2 regions of the Paenibacillus sp. IHB B 3084 genome follow, and region 2 is predicted to be linked to the other one. Evidence: riboswitches for the same ligand, from Rfam matches in the RefSeq annotation. Region 2 holds a riboswitch; the other holds the start of a gene.

Region 1 (10,293 bases), 1.6 Mb from region 2:
CAAAAAAAAGACTGTTTCTCCTCCGGCTTACGGAAGAAAAACAGCCTTATCAAACAAGTAAATAGATTAGTATTGAGTACCTGGGTAGATCGGGAATTTGTCTGTCAGTTCGCCAACAGCTTGGCTGGCTTTAGACAATACCGTATCATCCTTCGGATTTTTGAGAGTTTCAGCAATGATTTTACCGATTTTGACCATAGCCTCTTCATCCATACCACGGGATGTTGCAGCAGGTGTACCAATGCGGATTCCGCTGGTAACGAATGGACTAGTCGGGTCGAAAGGAATCGCGTTTTTGTTGACCGTGATGCCCACGGAATCCAGTACATGCTCCGCTTCTTTTCCAGTGATGTTCAAGTTACGCGTGTCCAGCAGCATCAAGTGATTATCCGTACCGCCGGATACAATGTTAATGCCTTCAGCCAGCAATGTCTCAGCCAGCACCTGGGCGTTGCGAACTACGTTTTGCGCATAGGTTTTGAAGGAAGGCTGGAGCGCTTCACCCAAGGCAACAGCTTTAGATGCGATCACATGCATCAACGGACCCCCTTGAGTACCTGGGAAAATCGCTTTATCAATTGCTTGTGCCCACGCTTTGCGAGTCAGAATCAGACCCCCACGCGGACCACGCAGCGTTTTGTGTGTCGTTGTTGTAACAAATTGAGCATGTGGAACCGGGCTTGGGTGAATACCCGCTGCCACAAGACCCGCGATATGTGCCATATCGACCATGAACAGAGCGCCCACATCGTTGGCAATGGAAGCGAAGGCTTCAAAATCGATGGTACGCGGATACGCGCTCGCTCCGGCTACAATCAGACGAGGGCGATGCTTGAAGGCTGCCTTGCGCACTTCATCATAGTCGATGCGGAAGTTGTCTTCACGTACGCCGTAAGCGGCAAAGTTATACAGCAAGCCGGAGGCGTTAACCGGACTTCCGTGTGTCAGATGGCCACCGTGCGCCAGGTTCATACCCAGTACGGTATCTCCAGGTTTAAGAGCTGCCAGATATACTGCCATGTTCGCTTGCGCTCCCGAGTGAGCCTGTACGTTAGCATGCTCTGCACCGAACAGTTCTTTGGCACGGTCGCGTGCAATGTCCTCGACGATATCCACATGCTCACAGCCACCGTAGTAGCGTTTGCTTGGATAACCTTCAGCATATTTATTCGTCAATACGGAGCCCATTGCTTCCATTACCGCTTCGCTGACGATATTTTCGGATGCGATCAGCTCGATATTGTGGCGTTGTCGTTTCAGTTCAAGTCCCATTGCTTCCAGCACTGCCGGGTCACTTTTACGCAGATGTTCCATCATGATTGATTACTCCCTCTCCATGGTCAATTGTCAGGTATACAGGCAAGCGCCTGCTCCTCTGTTGGGCACCTCATCATCAATGCAAAAAAGATCAGTACAAACATGCAGTCCAAGCCAAAATACAAATGCTAGTCGCAGCTTCCGCCGCCTTCTTGCTCCAGACTATACACTGCTCGCTGTCCGCCAATGAGCGGAGGACGAGTGAATGCCGCCGTCACACGCGCTTCGCCAATCCAGCGAAGGCCTGGACGAAACGGAACGGCAATCGGTCGCAAATGCATACCGATCAGCGTCTCACCAATGTCTACCCCCGCATGCGCCTGTACATTCGCCGCCAGACATGCATCTTCCAGCGCACGATAGGCGGCGGTAGCCATAGATCCGCCTGCCGTACGAACGGGAACAGCGGCGACCTCCGTCAGTCCCAGCCGTTCCAGCACGGCTCGTTCAACCACCAGCGCACGGTTCAAATGCTCGCAGCATTGAAACGCCACATCAAAACCGTACGCCCTGCGAACAGATTCCACTCCAGCCAGCAATTGCTGCGCCACATCGAGCGCTCCCGCCGTGCCAATCCGGCTTCCCGCCACCTCACTGGTGCTTACGCCGATAACCAACAGGCGACCAGCTTTGAGACTGGCTGTTTCTGCGATTTCCTTCACGACAGAAGCGGTCTGTACTTCAAGCGTAACCTCATGATCCAATTGTCCTACCATTGGAACCTCCTTTGGTTGAACAGCCCCACAGAGACTGGGCACAGGCTTATGCCCCATGTTCAACACACTCTCTCCTGATATCACAATCTGACTATATTATAGCCGATGAATCGGATTTCGAGCAGGAAAAATGGAAAAACTGCTTAAAGGACCCTCTCTCGGTTTGGATACTCGAAGTAACAGCATGCGGAAGAATAATAGCCATTTGTCTGGACGGAAGGACACTGGAGGCCGGACCTAGCTCATATACGAAAAAAGAGCAGTCCACAGCCTATGTGGATTTGCTCTTTTGCCCAGGCGACCGGCCGTATATCCGGTGCTCCATCGTGGTTAACCCCACTTTTGTCGCCAGTTACACCGGATTCTTGTTTTTCCACCTTATCTTAACGGATTAACCGCCGAAAATCAACAGATCCCGTACAAAATAGATGAGTGATACAAACTTTATTCGGACAAAGCCTTCAGCTTGTCCACCAGCTTGTGCAGCGCCGTTCGGATTTCCGCAGCCGTGACATCGTAATCTTCACGCGACCCGCCGAACGGATCGGAAATATCAAAGCCCGGAATACGTTGACGCAGTTCAATCATCCGCTCACGCTCCCGTGCCGAAAGCTCCTGACCTAATGATCCCATCAGTTGTTGCGAAGCGTACAGACCATCCAGCTCCTGTACATCATTCAGCACTGAATCCCGGTCCTCCACATATTCCTTGAGCGTAAACACTTTGCCCACCGTTTGGGGAAAGCGCTGGATGACGTGCTGCTTATGCCCTTGGGTCAAGGTTAAAATCAGATGTGCCCACTCGGCAAGCCCACCGTTCAAAGAAGTTGAGGTGATTTGATCCGAGACATTATGGTCACGAAGCACTGCCTCTGCATGTCGGGAAATGGGCGTACCTTCCATCGCGGCTACTCCCGCCGAGCGCACTTCCAACCCTAGCCCGTGCTCAGCAGACAGCTTGCGCAGCATCCCTTCAGCCATTGGACTGCGACAGGTGTTCCCTGTGCAAACGAATAAGATATGTTTCAACGTCTTCACCCCCCCGTAAGTTAAAAAATATATAAACAGAGGATTACTAAAATCCTGTATTTATTTTACACTGTCCGCCCCAAAATCAAAACATAAACATAAAGCCAAACGCCAGTAAAATGGCACCGCCCACCGCTTCTCCATAGTCTCCCAGATTGCGGCTGACCTTGCGGCCTAACAGTAGTCCCAGCATCGCCATCGCTCCCCCGCAAAAGCCAAACGTCAGAACGGTCAGCACCAAATCACTCTGGAACATGCCCAGTGATACCCCGACAGAAAAGGAGTCGACGCTCACCCCAAGCGAAAATAGTAAAAGGCCCAGGGGCGAACGATGGTCCAGCGCCTGTCCCCCGTCACCTTTGAAGGAATTATACACCATATGCCCGCCCAAAAGGATAAGCAATCCCCCTGCAAAATAGGTCGTCACATGACCCAGTAAAGAACTCATATAATGGCCTGTGAACATACCCAGCAATGGCATCAGTATGTGAAAAAAACCAATGACCGTGCTGATCCGCAGCACGTCTCGCAAGCGTATCCCCTTCATGCCGATCCCCACGCCTAACGATAACGCATCCATCCCCAGCGCTACAGCCATGACCAGAATCGTTACAATCTGCCCGACATGGGCAGAGGCTGCCAGCATACTCCATCCCCCAATATCCGTCCGCTCTTGTACACGTTATGCGGACAAGAAGCAAAACAGTACAAGCATACGGTTTACCATGCTTGTACCGGGATAAGGAGAGGGGCCAACTATGCCGAAAAGGTCAATCCATGCAAACGTGGGGACTGCATGTATAGGAAATGTTTGGATAGTGTCCGGATCGTCCTAGAGACGGACGACCCGATGGCCTGCTGCTTTAAGCAGGCGGTTCATAACGGCGTCTCCCAGTCCTTTCGGCGGACAAGCTTCCGCCAAGATGTAGGTGACGCCTTCCTCGTCGCAGCGGCGCAGCACGCCGTACAAGCGCTGCGCCGCCTCATGGAGCTCATCCAGCTTGCCCAGCGTGTAAACGCGCTCTCCGGCATAGCCGGCGGCATGCTCGTCGAACGCGAGCACCGCCGTGCGCTCTCCACTCGCGGACGCCTCCGCCAGCGCAGCGCAAATCCAGCCCGTCACCTCCGCGGATGACGGGCCTTGCACTACGCTCAAGCGGCCTCGTGGCGCGTAGTGCGTGTACTTCATGCCCGGCGAACGCGGTGCCGGGCTATCGGCGTCCTCGCCGGGCGAAGCAGCGGCGAGCGCCGGGTCCAGCTCGACGGCGCGAGCGACCGCAGCGAGCTGCTCGGCCGTCACGCCGCCGGGGCGCAGGATGGTGACGGTTCCGTCGTCACCGGCCTGCACCACCGTGGACTCCAGCCCCACACCCGTGGGGCCACCGTCCAAAATGCCGCCGATGCGGCCCTCCAGGTCCTCCCGCACATGCTGTGCAAGGGTCGGACTGGGCCTGCCCGAGCGGTTGGCGCTTGGCGCAGCCAGCGGACAGCCCGCTTCCGCAATCAGGCGCAGCGCTACCGGATGATCTGGCATGCGCACGCCGACCGTGTCCAGCCCCGCCGTCACACGGGGCGACAGTGCTTGCGGAATTACGGGCAGCACCAGCGTTAGCGGTCCCGGCCAGAACGCATTCATCAGCGCCCGCGCCGTATCATTTACTTTCGTTACCATGCCATCCAACTGGGCAGGGTCGGAAATATGCACGATCAGCGGATTATCGGAAGGACGCCCTTTGGCGGCGAATACTGATTCTACCGCTTCCGTGCTACGCGCATCCGCGCCCAAGCCGTACACCGTCTCGGTAGGGAACGCTACCGTCTCTCCTGCTTGCAGCAGCACAGCAGCCTCACGAATGCCTTTTTCCGCCGCGATAAGGGCTTGTCCGGATAATACTTCACCAGAGAAATCTCCTTTAACCACCAAGCCTCTGACGTCCCACCAATTCGTATGGGAAGCCGCCAACGGCGGCTTTAGCTCATGAAGCCCCCGTTCATCCAGTACCGATTCACATTTTTCCTTTTGCGCCGACTCTCCGCACAAACCTTGTATTTGATTCAATTTATCGCTCATATCAGATCATCCCATACGTTATTGTCATACAGTCCTGCTCAGTTTGCTCTATCGTCAAAGAACTTGCCTTGGCAGCTTATCTGAACCGAATCTGTCCATGTCTCATAGCTGTAAAACCTATATTTCATTATAACATACCGGAATCATCCACCCGTTGTTCTCTTTTCTACAGCTCACGACGCTTAGGCAAACAAGCCACTCGCCCATGCCCACAGCCCCGTCAACGCATCCCATAGAAAAAACCGTACTTCCGGCTCCTTGTCAGCGGCATTCGTCCGTCCGCCTCCTTGGTCCGCTCTTGCCGAGACCGCTTGTGCTGCTGCTTCCCCGCTGCTCGCATCAATAAAGCACAAGGGAGGAAACAGCACACACCACCAATTTTGCCCTTTGCCTTGTCCCAGCGTAACCCGAAGCGCTTCATAATCTCCTGCCGGATAAACAAGCCCACCGTACATCTTGGTCGGAAAAGGTACGTTTGCCAATTCCACCTGATGGTCGTACGAAATGCCCCGTCGAGCCAGTTCCGCGCCTACTAAACGGTCAATTTCGGGTAAATGATCAGCAATCAGCACTCTGGCTTGCTCCAAACTTTGCGGGTTTTCCAACTTGCCGACCCACGCATCCATCTGTTGTACGATGGAATCCCTTATTTCACGTTTTACCAACTGATCCTCCGGGCGATCCGAATTGGCCAAAATACGCAATCGGATGGAATCATGCGGAATGACGCCCGCTCCTGTCGTGGCCATCCCTGCCCCTACAGGCCCTCTTGACCCTGGTGTCATGGCGGCATCTGTTTTTTGACCTTCCCACGACATCATTAATATCGAAATACAAAATAGTATCATTGCAACTTGCTTGGTCCAGCTTCTCATCCCAAATCCCCCCAAACTCTATCATGTCTATCAGTCTGTCCGGTTTGGGAGAGGCTAAACCTATCAATCTCGTAAAATGTTCATGAAGATTTAAAAAAACATCCATAGCCCTACATCGAGCAACATGGATCTGCGTACCAAAGCTTGGGAGTAACCCGCGTATACGAAAAAGCCCAGATTTCACAATCTGGACCCTTTTGCATCTCACTATTTTTCTCACCATAAAACACAAAGCTGTATCTATCCACAATCTGTACACACTAAGCTTTTTTCGCCTTCGTCAAGTTCACTCTGGAAGGCTGTGGCAGATCGTCCTCCAGTTCCTGACCGTGTACCTTAATGCTCATAACCAAGCCAATACTAGCCATGTTAATGAGCAACGACGTACCCCCATAGCTTATAAAAGGGAGCGTAATCCCCGTCAGTGGCATGATGCCCAAAAACGCGCCGATATTCTCAAAAATCTGATACAGCAGCATGGACACAATGCCGACGATAAGATAGGGTCCAGCCCGATCACGGCATTCCAGCGAGATCAGGATCATACGGTGTATCAAAATAAAATATAGCAGCAGCAGCACCGATGAGCCGACAAAGCCAAATTCCTCCGCTACGACCACAAAAATAGAATCCGCATAGGTGTAAGGCACACGACCAGATTGCACCGAAGTCCCCTGCAAAAAGCCTTTGCCCATCATTCCACCAGAGGCAATGGCCAACTTGGCGTTTTTCGTATGATAAGATGCCTTCGCTGTCGCTTCTTCCGGTACCAGCCAAGGGTCCAGACGCTCTACCCAGTGACTACGGCCAATGCCCTTCATAAAGGTATCAATCTGGTCGTGGAAGGAAATATACGCTTTGATCCCGCCGCCTGCGGCAACTGCAAAAATCGTAAATCCGATCAATGCATGGGAGGCCTTCACATTACCGATCCACAGCATACCGAGAACGATGACAATGTACCCGAGCGCATTACCCAAGTCATTTTGCGCCATGACCATAGCGAACGGTACAAAGCTCACTAAAGCAACTGGAAGTACATCCTGTATGAAGTAAAGCTTGCTCTTGCGCTTCTTTATCAGCATATAAGCCAGAAAAATAATAAGCACTAGCTTGAATACCTCAGCAGGCTGAAGGTTCAAGCCACCAATTTTCAAAAAGCCCTGAGAGTTGTTAACCGTCCCGCCAAAAAAGCCGAGAGCCAACAGGAATATTCCGCCGCCATATACATACAGCGCTTTTTAATAAAAATACGAAAATCCACCAACGCCAAACCCAAAACAGCCACAAAACCCAATATATAATACCCGATCATTTTCTGGTAGTCGTTTCCGTGCTCCACAATGTTGGTAGGGCCTCTACCCGCGCTATACACCGTTATGATACTAATCGCCATCAGCAAAACCAGAATGAAGATAACCGGACCGTCAATTTTTTTCAATTTCTGAAGCATGATTTCCCCCTGAGCCGTTTCTCGGTCATACTCCTTTTATTCTAAAGGAAAGACTCGCAAAAAGAAAATGCAGCATTATTCCGCAACGCCCAGGACATGGCGTTCGATTCTAGCAAGGTCCGGAACGATCAGAATCGTATTCCAATGACCTGCCTGCTCCAGCAGTCCAGCCACGTCTCTGGCCTGTCCCATGCCCAGCTCGAATCCGATCAGCCGCGGCGGAGCCTGAAGCAGCTCAAGCTGCTCCAGCATCGCCCGATACGGGCCAAGCCCGTCAGGCCCGCCATCCAGTGCCATGCGAGGCTCATGATCGCGCACCTCCGGCTGCAAGCCTGCGATGTCGGCGGCCGGGATATACGGCGGATTGGACACCAGGATGTCCACCGCCTTTCCCGCGAACGGCGCCAGCAGGTCGCCTTCGCGCAGCTCTACGGCTGCGCCGTTGGCAGCGGCGTTATGCGCCGCCATCTCCAGCGCTGCGGCGGAAATATCCCCCGCCGCCACGCGCCAACGGGGCCGCTCAGCCGCCAGCGTGACGGCAATCGCCCCGCTGCCCGCGCCGATATCGAGCGCCTGCGGAGCGCCGTCCGGCCACAGCCGGTCGCCGTGCTGAAGTATGGCCTCGACGAGCAGCTCTGTCTCAGGGCGCGGAATCAGCACCGACGGCGAAACCGCGAACGGACGGCCATAAAACTCCTGCCGTCCGATAATATACTGCGCTGGCTCACCCGCTGCTTTGCGGGCTATAACCGCTTCCCACGCCTCTTTGCCCGAGGCTGGGAACGGATCGCCCAGCGCAGCGTAGAACGCCGTGCCTTCCAGCCCGAGCACATGCTCCAGCAGCAGGCGGGCGTTATGCTGCGGCTCCAGCACGCCGCAGCTCCCTAAAAAAGAAGAAGCCTCAACTAAGGCTTCTCTGATACTCATGCTCCGTTCCGACGACATTCGATACACAAGATCGCGTTCGTGTCCCAAAACTTAAACCTCTTGTTCCATCAAATCAGCCTGCTCTGCAATCGTGAGCGCCGATACGATTTCTTCGATCTCCCCGTTCATCACCTGATCCAGCTTGTGCATGGTCAGCCCGATGCGGTGATCTGTTACACGGCTTTGCGGGAAGTTGTAGGTACGAATGCGCTCACTGCGATCTCCGGTACCCACTTTGCTCTTACGCTCGCCTGCATATTTGGCTTCCTCTTCCTGACGAAGCATATCCGAAATACGGGCACGCAAAACCTGGAGTGCCTTCTCCTTGTTGGAGTTTTGGGATTTGCCGTCCTGACAGGTTGCCATAATGCCTGTTGGCATATGCGTTACACGTACCGCCGACTTGGTCGTATTAACGGACTGACCGCCAGCACCGCTGGAGCAGAACGTATCTACGCGGATATCCTTGTCGGAAATTTCAACATCCACTTCTTCGGCCTCAGGCATAACGGATACCGTAGATGTAGATGTATGAATACGTCCGCCGGATTCCGTCGTCGGAATCCGCTGTACGCGGTGTGCTCCGCTTTCGAATTTCATTTTGCTGTATGCGCCGCGTCCGTTAATCATGAAAATAACCTCTTTAAAACCTCCAAGGTCATTCATGTTCGCATCCATCAGCTCTACACGCCAGCCTTGGGTATCGGCATAACGAGTGTACATCCGGTACAGATCCGCTGCGAACAATGCCGCTTCGTCACCACCCGCTGCACCGCGAATTTCGATAATCACATTCTTATCATCATTCGGGTCCTTCGGCAGCAGCAAAATGCGGATTTTCTCGTCCAGCTCCCGCTTGCGGGCACTGAGCTCATCAATCTCCATTTTCACCATTTCACGCATCTCGTCGTCCAGCTTTTCCGCCTGCATGGCTTTAGCAGCGTCCAGCTCTTCAACGACAGTTTTATATTCGGTATATGCTTCATAAGCAGGCTGTAAATCAGACTGTTCTTTGGAATAATCTCTAAGTTTCTTGCTATCGTTCGCTACATCCGGATCGCAGAGCAGTTCGCTCAGTTTATCGTAGCGGTCCGCCAATGATTGCAATCGGTCCAACAAGCGATTCACCTCTTCAGTTAAATTAATATGAAGCCAGATTCAAATTCACTGGCTACAGCTCTTTATTATACCAACTAATTAATTAATTAGCTACTAAAAATACTTCTAATTCATGAATTGAATAACAACCATAATTTCAATAAAAAAAGCCGCCACCCAACACAGGCAGCGACTATTTTATTTAGAACAATGTTTTATACTGCAAACCTAATGTTATACATTAAAACGGAAATGCATAACGTCTCCGTCTTGTACCACATATTCCTTACCTTCCAAACGAAGCTGACCACGTTCCTTAGCCCCATTCATAGAGCCAGCAGCGACCAAATCATTGTAGGATACAACCTCGGCACGAATAAATCCGCGTTCAAAATCCGTGTGGATAACGCCCGCAGCACCCGGTGCTTTAGTTCCTTTGTGAATGGTCCATGCGCGTACTTCCTGCACACCTGCTGTGAAATACGTATACAGACCCAACAAGCGGTAAGCGGCTTTGATCAGACGATTCAGACCGGATTCAGCCAGTCCCAGTTCCTCCAGGAACATCGCCTTGTCTTCGCCTTCCAGCTCGGCAATTTCAGATTCTACTTTGGCGCTAATCGGCACCACTTCTGCATTTTCCGCTACAGCAAAATCACGTACCTTTTGCACATATGGATTGCTGTCGGCTTCCGTTACACCGTCTTCGCTGACATTAGCTGCGTACAGTACAGGCTTCATCGTAAGCAAATGAAGATCACGTACAATCAACTGTTCTTCATCCGACAATTCCACGCTGCGCGCAGG
Region 2 (10,293 bases):
TATCAACCTCGTCTTCGGCCCCGATCAACTCCACAATGAGGCTGCCGAACAGTGCTCCCTGTAGCTCATTAATGCTGCCGTATACGATGTTGTAATCCAGATTGTATTTGCGTGTAGCCCTCGATAGCACGGGCTCACTTGTCGCCCCATCCCGAAAAATAAGTCTGTACAGTCGTCCGGCGTGGTGCTCCCGAATCTTCCTCAGCAGCTTGGGTGAAAGCTGATCATTCAGCACTGAGCGAATAAAATTTCTCGTCGTTTTCGTCTGTGGATTGGCGAATACATCGAACACATTGCCCTGTTCTATCACCCTGCCATTCTCCATCACCGCGACACGGTCACAGATACTACGGATCACGTTCATTTCATGGGTAATGAGTAAGATCGTAATCTGATACTCCTCATTGACTTTTTTCAGCAGCTTTAATATATCTTCTGTCGTCTCTGGGTCGAGCGCCGAGGTCGCTTCATCACATATCAGAATATCCGGCGAATTTGCCAGCGCTCTGGCAATGCCAACCCGTTGCTTTTGACCGCCAGATAGCTGCTCTGGATACGAATCTGCCTTATCCTCCAGCCCTACAAATTGCAGTAGTTCCTTAACACGAGCATCAATCTGCACCTTTGGCAGTTTAGCCAGCTTCAGTGGATAAGCCAAATTCCCATACACGGTACGCGAATTGAATAAATTAAAAGTCTGGAACACCATCCCGATCCGCCTTCTTAAATCCCTTAGCTCCTTGGGGCGTATCCGGGTAATATCCTGATCATTCACGACAATTCGCCCCTCTGAGGGACGCTCCAGCAAATTTACAAGCCGTAACAACGTGCTTTTACCTGCTCCACTGAAGCCAATGACGCCGAAAATCTCTCCTTTTCCAACGGATAACGTAACGTTTTCCAAAGCACTTACCTTTCGATTGGGCAAAGAAAATATTTTGCTGACCTGTTCAAACTTAATCAAACCTGCTTACCTCCTTACATTTGCACCTCTGCGTTCCCACTTTTTTTAGTAATCCGGTTGAAATAATCGGAATTATAGCCTAAAAAAAGCTCCCTTGGCTCCGTTTATACCGAAGGTGGGATTATTTAACTATATACCGTATGGTTAACACCTTAAGACAAGAAGGAGAATCTGTCAATAAAAATGAATACATCCTTCATCCTCCTGTGATCACAGCCGCTTACACTTTTGGGCATACAAAACCAAATAAGGCCGACCGGATGTTTGCAAAGTTTGCAAAACCGGCAGCCCTGTTCACTGTTTAAGAGTATCGTTAAATCACTAACCAACTAACGTGCAGTCGTATCTTTCAAATCCGCTTCAAAGCGAAGGCCGATCTGCTGTCTTGCATCCTCCATCACTTCGGCGACTGCGAGTGAACATTCCAGTGAGTTAATGGAGCTATTGCGTTCTCCGCTTTTAATCAGATCAATAAACTCCTGAATTTCATAATACATCGGTTCGCGCGTCTGTGCTTTCGTCAAATCCTCAATTGTGCCGTCCCGATAATGAATTTTCACCTCATACGGTTGGCTAATTTTATCAATCACCATCGTTCCATTTTCACCCTGAATTTCGGCAGGTAAATATGAATCGGTAATTTTGGAATGCATCACGACGGCATCCATATCCGGATATCGCATAGCGATGCTGCCTTCCCCATCTACACCAGAGGACAGGAGCACACCAACCGCGCGAACTTCCTCCGGTTTGCCGAACAATGCCACCATAGGATACAGGCAATAAACCCCAAGGTCCATCAATGAGCCATTCGAAAAAGCCGGATTAAAGGCATTCAACACTTTTCCTTGCTTAAAAGCATCAAAACGTGATGAATATTGACAATAACTTGCAAAATAACGCCTAACACGGCCTATTTTATACATATGGTCTTTAACAATTTTAAAGTTTGGCATAAGCGTAGATTTAATGGCCTCCATTAGCAAAACATCATTGTTGCGCGCAGCCTCAATCATGCTCTGCACCTCCGTTGCATTGGAGGCAAACGGCTTCTCACACAGTACGTGCTTTCCGTGATTCATACACACAATCGCCTGCTCCGCATGCAAGGAGTTGGGACTGGCAATGTATACGGCATCCACCTGATCACTTGCAGCCATTTGCGCCAAGTCTGTAAATACCTCCGGATGGCTGTTGTTCTTGGCAGCAAAAGCTTTGCCTTTATCCTCTGTTCGTGAGTATACCGCCGTCAGTGCAAATTCGTCCGTCTCTACCGCAGCTTGAATAAACCTCTCCGTTATCCAGTTGGTTCCAACAATACCAAAACGTATCACAGTATCCCATCCTTCCCCGTGAGTAATTTACATTTAAAATATGTATCCATTCTCGCATTCTAGCCTAAGCTTGTCCACTATACAGTTGAGCATACTTCGTCCTTAGAGATAATCTATTCGACAAAAAAAGACTGCGGTCATCAGCCAAATTCATTCTGATTGTACCACAGTCCTTGTATGTTTATTGGGTTTTATACCTCTATTTTTTAGAAATCACCTTGCCTACCTCTACCAAAATGGCATCCATGGAAGCTGGGTCATGCACGTCATATTCATCAATGTTCAGACGCAGCACAGGACAGGCATCGAACTCGTTGATCCAATTGGAATACCTGCGATACATTTGCTCCCAATAAGATCGCTCTGTCTGGATCTCCATTTCACGACCGCGCTCCTCGATCCGGCTCAGTATGGATGGCAAGCTGCCTTCCAGATAGACCAGTACATCCGGGTGCGGGAAAAATGGCGTCATCACCATCGCCTCAAACAGACTGGTATACGTTTCATAATCCGTAGGGTTCATCGTCCCCTGATCGGCATGCATTTTCGCAAAAATTCCTGTGTCCTCATAAATCGAACGGTCTTGCACAAAGCCTCCACCGGACAAGAAGATGTTTTTTTGCTCCTTGAAGCGCTCGGCCAGAAAATAAATTTGCAGATGAAAGCTCCATCTTTCGAAATCATGATAAAACTTCTCCAGATATGGATTATGATCTACCTTCTCCAGTGAGGTTTTAAAGCCAAGGCGTTCAGCCAGAGCCCCCGTCAGCGTGGATTTACCCACACCTACCGTACCCGCTACCGTAATCAGGGCATTCGCAGGGATGTTGTAATTATTCATTGTATAAGCTCCTTTACATCGGAAACAATCAGTTCAAATTGTGCTCGGTTTTCTACAAAATCAATCTCATTCCCGTTAACGGTCAATATCTTGGGAAAAGGAGCCTGTTTGGCGAGAAATTGTATGCCTTTATCATAATCGAAAATAAGTTGCTCCAGATAGGCCGGGTCCATCTCCTGTTCAAAGGAGCGCGCCCGTTTGCGAATTCTGCCCAGCAACGTATCCAGATCGGCTTTAATGTAAATGATCACGTCCGGCTTAGGCATATCGTCGGTGAGCAGATGATAGATTTGGCGATATTTTTCAAGCTTCACACCCTTTAGGGTCCGCTCAGCAAAAATGAGGTTTTTATAAATATGATAGTCGGAAATAACAGGCTGTGCCTTCTCGATATATTGCAGGCCGGTATCCTCCAGTTGCTTGTACCGATTGCAGAGAAAGAACATTTCCAGTTGGAAGCTCCACTCATCTATATTTTGATAAAATTTATCGAGAAACGGGTTCTCCTCGACAATCTCTTTAATAATCGGCATATGCAGCTCCGTTGAAAGCATCGAAGCCAAAGTCGTTTTTCCTGCTCCGATCGGCCCTTCAACAGCTATAAATGGGGCTTGTTTCATGTGGTTCCGTTCCTCCTTGTACTTCGGTCCATCCCATGGATAGCTATCCTATTGTATCACAAGGAAGTAGGCTAAAGGCATATACTTTCTCCTATGTATCCTCCAATAAAACAACAAAACAGAGAGGCTATGTCTTCCTTCATAGCTACCCTGTTTCTCCTAGGACATTTCTGTCTCCCGCTTATTTAAACCACCCTTTTTCATTAAAGCGCGTAATCGCCTCAATCCGGTTGCTGACACCCAGCTTATCCAGAATGACTGAAATGTAATTGCGCACCGTCCCTGTCGTCAGGTACAGCTCACCGGCAATCTCTTTGGTGTTCTTCCCGTCAGCAATGAGCGCCAAGACGGTCTTCTCACGCTCGGTCAGCGGGTTAACTTCGGCATAAGCATCATCGACCAGCTCTGGAGCATAAATGCGACGGCCTGCCATAATACTTCGAATCGAAGAAGCCAGTTCTTCACTGGGACTGTCCTTGAGCAGATAACCGTGCGTGCCTGCCTTGATGGCCCGTTCAAAATATCCGGGACGGGCAAACGTGGTCAGGATCAGCACCTTGCAATTCAAGCCCTTAAGTTCCTCAGCCGCATCCAATCCGCTCTTGATTGGCATTTCGATATCCATGATGCATATATCCGGCTGATGCAGCTTGACCAGCTCTAAAGCCTCTTCCCCGTTGCTTGCTTTTCCGACTACTTTCATGTCCTCTTCCAAGTCCAGCAGGGAGGCCAAAGCACCCAGCAGCATACGCTGGTCTTCCGCAATGACGATTCGAATCATGGCCCCACCTCCTCATTTGGCTTTTCAGTGATATTCGGCACTTTTATGATCAGGGCCGTTCCCTGATCTGAACGCAGTTCCATACACCCGTTCACAAATTCCAGCCGTTCCTTCATCCCTTTCAGACCATTCCCCCGAAAGGCTGCATTTTCTCCCGTAACGCCGACTCCATTGTCCTGAATCCGAAGGGTCAGCTCCTTACGAGACGGCTCAATGGCAATGGAGCAGGCTGTAGCGCCACTGTGCTTAACCACATTGGTCACCGCCTCTTTCATGCACATACTGAGCACATTCTCGTTCATTAAGGACGTATGCTCCAGCTTCGGATCGCCCTCCAAGGTGAATTCAATGTGAGCAGCCTTTAAAATCTGCCGAATACGCAGTAATTCATCCTCTAATCGCATACCTCGCATCTGAGTGACCATTTCCCGCACTTCTTTTAACGCACTTCTCGCCGTAAGACGAACATCGTTAATTTCAGCGTGAGCCCGCTCCGGGTACTGATCCATCAGCTTGCCAGCCAAATCACTTTTCAGTCCGATGAGTGACAGCTTTTGACCGAGAGTATCATGCAGGTCGCGCGCAATTCTTTGCCGCTCCTCCAGCTTAATCAATTCCGATATTTTCTTATTGGCATCCTCCAATTGCACTTGAAGCCGATCACTTTTATTTCGGTTAAAAGTGGTTATCGGAATCAAGATTACACCAAGCAGATTCAGCAGAATAAAAGGAAGCTGCTTAATAAAAACAGGATCTTGAGCTACGAAGCCGTAATTGATCAATCCAATGGTACAGACCATCAGAACAATATACAGTGTAGTGAATGCGGCCTTGCTTTTGATATTACCAATCAGAAAAGCGATAAATATCGAGAAATACATATAGCTGAATAACAGCGTCATGGTTATGGATATCGCAATCTGTACACTGGTCCAGAAGTAGATCAGCCAGCCTTGAGAGACAAAAGCCAGTACATAACAAGCAAAAAACACTAAAATAATGGCGATACCCAGCACAATATGGCTTGTAGATGAGGAGCTAAAATAATAGAAGGGCAGGATATAAAAGACAACCCATACATAAGGGTTAAGTCCCGTATTTCTTTGGAAAATCTGATACCATTTTTGCATCCTGCCCACCCTTTATCATTTCACTAATTCAGCTTATATCCCTTATCTTATCATACCGTGTTTCGTACAAAGTTATTTTCTTTCCGTGCTCACAACAGGTGTAGGGACGGGTTTCGTAACGGCAGCACGTTTGCTGAGCAACGGCTTCACTTGTTTAAAGGTCAAAAAGGTTTTCGTGCTTTCATCCCAAAGCCGGAACTTCAGAGATTGCAGACTTGTGCTCACCGTGATAGTCGTCGCTTTTTGAAGCTGTGGGGTTGCATCATGCGCCTTCTCCAAATTGTAATTCGGTACTTTCGGACTCAAATGATGAACATGATGGAAGCCGATATTACCTGTAATCCATTGCAACACCTTAGGAAGCTTATAATAAGAGCTGCCTTCTACAGCTGCATTAATATAGCTCCACTCTTCATCATGCTCAAAATACGAATCCTCAAACTGATGCTGTACATAGAACAACCAGATTCCCAGCACACCTGATACAAAAAAAATAGGTGCCTGTATCAAAACAAAATTCTGCCATCCGATGGCCCAGCACAACAGAGCGTACAATACGACGAGGGATACATTCGTCAAATAGGTGTTCATTTTTTCCTTGCGTTTTGCCTTCTTTGTGTTAAAGCGATAGGAAATCAAAAAAGTGTAGATCGGACCGAGTCCGAACATACCCCCTGGACTTCGGTATACACGATAAGCCAGTCGTGTCCATGCGGAAGCTTCTACATACTCTTCCACCGTAAGCACCCACATATCACCTGTGCCCCGTTTGTCCAGATTACTGCTGGTTGCATGGTGAATCGCGTGGCTATTTTTCCATTGTTCATACGGGCAAAGTGTTATAATACCTGTAATCGTGCCCACAATGTCATTCAGTTTGCGACTTTTGAAGAACGATTGATGACCACAATCATGAAAAATGATAAATGCTCGTATAACAAATCCGGAAGTAATAATAGTAATCGGAAGAGTCAGCCAATACGATACCGACAGACTAAGATAAGCGGCATACCATAGCAGGATCAGTGGACCCAGGGTATTAATGAGTTGCAGAACGCTGGATTTCGTGTTTATTTTCTCATAGGGAGCCATGTTTTTTTTCAATTGGGCTAATGGGAGTTGTGTCATACTTAATGTTGATCCTCCTTTAAAATGACGCCCGTATCTTGATCTCGTCAGGCGTACATGTTGATCTAACCTCAGTATAAGGGGATACCTGTGTTCGCTGTAGTCATAAACGTCATTTCGGGAATATGACATTTGTCATATAGACAAATAACATGACCTCTTTGCCAAATGTTCACGGCTTTCTTTTCGGAAGATTATTTGCTAAAATATAAGATATATAACGCTGTATGTGACTGGCGAAGTCAGTGGAATCAACCACGAGGGAGCATACAATGAAAGCGTGCCGTTCGCCTGGGAGAAGTATTTGCAGAGGATTCGTCTGTCGTGACGACCTTGTGCAAATACTTTTTTTCGTTTTAAAAGACCATAACACCCTGTTGATTCCATCATGCGATAAATTTAGAGGAGGTTCGAACTATGGCTATCATTATGAAATCCAAAGAAGCAGCTGAGCAAGTGTATGCAACGATCCGTACCAAGGTAGAACAAATGAAACAGCAAGGGCATCGCCCTCATTTGGCAACACTGTTGGTAGAAGGCGATCCTGCCTCTGCCTACTACGCCCGGACCAAGCAGAAAATAGCGGAGAAGCTGGGCATCTCCTTTCATCTTCATACCTTTGACCGCCATGTAAGCGAAGCCGAACTCCTTCACCTGATTGGCAGCCTGAATGAAGCCTCCCATATACATGGTATTATGCTGGAATTGCCTCTTCCCCAGCATCTATCCGCCTCCGTCATTAAACAATCCATCGCCCCGTACAAGGATATTGATGGAATTACCCCAGGTAACAAGCTGGCTACCGTTACAGGTGAAGCCGGATTGTATCCCGCTACGCCTCAAGCCTGTATTGAGCTGCTCAAGCATTACGGTCACACGTTGGCAGGCAAAAATGTCACCCTTGTCGGCATAGGACAGACGGTGGGACTCCCCCTTTTTCACATGCTGCAAAGAGAAAATGCCACCGTTACCGCCTGTCATGCAGGCACCCGTGATATTGCAGAGCATTTGAGTCATGCGGACATTGCTTTCGTGGCAGTCGGTTGCCCTGATGTGATTACGCAGGATATGGTCCATCCCGGCCTGATTCTGGTGGATGCAGGAATTAACGAGACGCTGGGGGGAAAAATAGTGGGGGATGCCGCTTCGGACGTTGGGGAAAAGGTACATGCGATTTCTCCGGTTCCCGGCGGTGTCGGCACATTAACGACTGCCATCTTGTACAAAAATCTGCTCAAAGCGATTGATCTGCAACAATACTCCCGAGAGGTGGTTTATTCATGAGTGAACTGTCGTGGAATGATTCCATTCGACATTTTCTGAAAGAAGCTGGAAGCGCAGCGCCTACCCCCGGCGGAGGAAGTGTATCCGCACTGGCAGCGGCACTGGGCGTGGCTATGACCTCCATGACCGCCAACCTTTCCCAAGGAGAAAAATACGCGCATGTTCATGGTCAAATCACTGAAGTGATTCATAGCATGGAAAATCTGTCTGCGCGCTGTGAGGAACTGATGACCGCAGATATTCAATCCTTTGAACAATACATGACCGCATTGCGCTTGCCCAAAGAAACAGACGAAGAAAAACGCTATCGCACCCATTCCCTACAGACCGCGGTGATCGCCGCCATTGAGGTGCCGATGCGTTTGCTGGAAGTATGCCGGGACGGAATGCAGCGTGCCTACAGTATTGTGGAACTGTCCAACAAAAATGTCATTTCTGATCTCGGCATAGGCGCGATCCTGTTCGAGGCTGCCGCCCAATCCGCCCTGCTCACCGTTGAAATTAACCTTGCTTCACTGAAAGATTTGGATGCCAAACACGCCTATGAAGCGAAAACGGCTGCACTCATCGATGAAATTGGACAAATCAAAGCTCAAACCTTATTGATCGTGCGCAGCCGAATAACAGGCTAAAAAAACAACCTCCAAATCCACTCTAAGCGTGGGTTTCTGGAGGTTGTTTTATTCGAATAGATGTGTTTTGGAAAACTTTTCTATAAATTCTTCGTCTATTGATAAGGAGATATTCCCCAAGGCGTTATTTTCACCTTATATACATTGATGAAGAAATGAGGAAAAACGCATGAAAAGACGTACTCTGTTAATCAGTATGATCGCGTTGTTATTGTTCAGTTCCAGTGCATGAATCGACGTCCCGTATTCGCTCCTATGATTCCGGGAGTCTGATTCAATCCGATGGGAGCTTGTGGTTATGGGGCTATAATCAATCCGTACCGACTCGTGTAGAGGATAAGCCAAACGCTGTAAGAACATTTTCGAATATAATCCAGGAAGGCGATCTGGTATTTACCTTACAAGATCATTCCGCCTGGTATGTGCCAAGAAACAACATTTCTGAATCCGTGAAATTCATTCCTCTGGAAGGACTACAAAACATCATAGACGTGCGTATTATGAATGATCATGTACTCGCCCTAAGCGCCGAAGGAACCGTATCATCTGCTGATCGAATCGAGAATGATAGCAACTTTGGCCCTTTTCAAACTCTTTCCAGCATCGACGAGGTTACAGAATTGGATAGTTACTATGAAGAAAGACCGCAATATGAGGAACGCTGGATCTTCTTGAAGAAGGATGGAAGTGTATGGAAAAATACAAGGTCCTTGCAGGGCTTTGAGCCTGTTCCATCATTAAAGGATATTACTGCTATCTCCAAAAACATAGCCTTAAAGAAAGACGGTACTGTATGGACATGGCCCAAGGTATTTGAAAAAAATGCTACCCCATCCGAAGCTTTATCTGCATCGCAGATTCAAGCCTTATCGGACATCAAAACAATTAAGACCAATGGGAGTTCCAATCTCGCGATTGATCGACAAGGACGGTTATGGTTCTGGGGTGAAACGGTCACAGGTTACTCGGATAGTACAACCTATCACAACGAAAATAACCCTGTATTGTTAACAGGTATAAAGGATGTCAAAGACGTCTTTATCGTTGAACGCTCTATCCTTGCACTGACGACAGGCGGGAATGTATATGAAGCGTCCTTGGAAGGTGAGAAATTATCGTCCACTGTCCCTTTTAAATTACTCGCCAAAAATATTCAAAGCATCCAGGCCGGATTACGGCATGTGATCATGCAAAAAACAGACGGCACCCTATGGGGCTGGGGGGTCAACAAACATACGCAGCTTGGCATAGGGGATTATGAATTTCTCTACAGTACGCCGGTTCCGGTACAAAAGCCGATTCTCGTTCGTCTCAATGATACACCTGTCCCCCTAAGTAACGGTGTCATTACCCGCAACGGGCAGGCGTTTATTCCCCTTCGTTCTGTTTTTGACAAGCTGGGGGCCGAGGTCACTTATGATTTTAACAGCAAAATAGCGGAAATTAATCAGTCCAAGACAGGAGCCAATCCCGTCTCTCTGCAAATTAATCTTAAAAACGGGCAGACAACGTTGAACGGTAACGTTGTGAAACTCACCAATCCTCCCTTCACGGTGAACGGTATTGGTTATCTTCCACT

The links. A riboswitch is a leader RNA that binds a small molecule or an ion and turns the genes downstream of it on or off. The one in region 2 is predicted to bind ZMP and ZTP.
Region 1: another riboswitch for ZMP and ZTP. It lies ahead of ASL14_RS14795 (TIGR01440 family protein); the one in region 2 lies ahead of ASL14_RS07320 (bifunctional 5,10-methylenetetrahydrofolate dehydrogenase/5,10-methenyltetrahydrofolate cyclohydrolase).

The regions. Positions count from the first base shown of each region.
Region 1 is NZ_CP013203.1:3,133,061-3,143,353, reverse strand. It holds gene glyA (serine hydroxymethyltransferase) at 67-1,317, opposite strand; gene ASL14_RS14795 (TIGR01440 family protein) at 1,446-2,033, opposite strand; ZMP/ZTP riboswitch at 2,318-2,399, opposite strand; gene ASL14_RS14790 (low molecular weight protein arginine phosphatase) at 2,478-3,062, opposite strand; gene ASL14_RS14785 (manganese efflux pump MntP) at 3,148-3,708, opposite strand; gene ASL14_RS14780 (L-threonylcarbamoyladenylate synthase) at 3,895-5,133, opposite strand; gene spoIIR (stage II sporulation protein R) at 5,316-6,008, opposite strand; partial or broken gene ASL14_RS14770 (FtsW/RodA/SpoVE family cell cycle protein) at 6,269-7,461, opposite strand; gene prmC (peptide chain release factor N(5)-glutamine methyltransferase) at 7,537-8,436, opposite strand; gene prfA (peptide chain release factor 1) at 8,440-9,507, opposite strand; gene ychF (redox-regulated ATPase YchF) at 9,721-10,293, opposite strand, start outside.
Region 2 is NZ_CP013203.1:1,561,858-1,572,150, forward strand. It holds gene ASL14_RS07285 (methionine ABC transporter ATP-binding protein) at 1-964, opposite strand, end outside; gene ASL14_RS07290 (Gfo/Idh/MocA family protein) at 1,294-2,295, opposite strand; gene ASL14_RS07295 (deoxynucleoside kinase) at 2,498-3,139, opposite strand; gene ASL14_RS07300 (deoxynucleoside kinase) at 3,136-3,759, opposite strand; gene ASL14_RS07305 (response regulator transcription factor) at 3,941-4,540, opposite strand; gene ASL14_RS07310 (sensor histidine kinase) at 4,537-5,670, opposite strand; gene ASL14_RS07315 (Delta(5) desaturase DesA) at 5,743-6,798, opposite strand; ZMP/ZTP riboswitch at 7,018-7,102, shown strand; gene ASL14_RS07320 (bifunctional 5,10-methylenetetrahydrofolate dehydrogenase/5,10-methenyltetrahydrofolate cyclohydrolase) at 7,216-8,082, shown strand; gene ASL14_RS07325 (cyclodeaminase/cyclohydrolase family protein) at 8,079-8,714, shown strand; gene ASL14_RS07330 (stalk domain-containing protein) at 8,939-10,293, shown strand, end outside.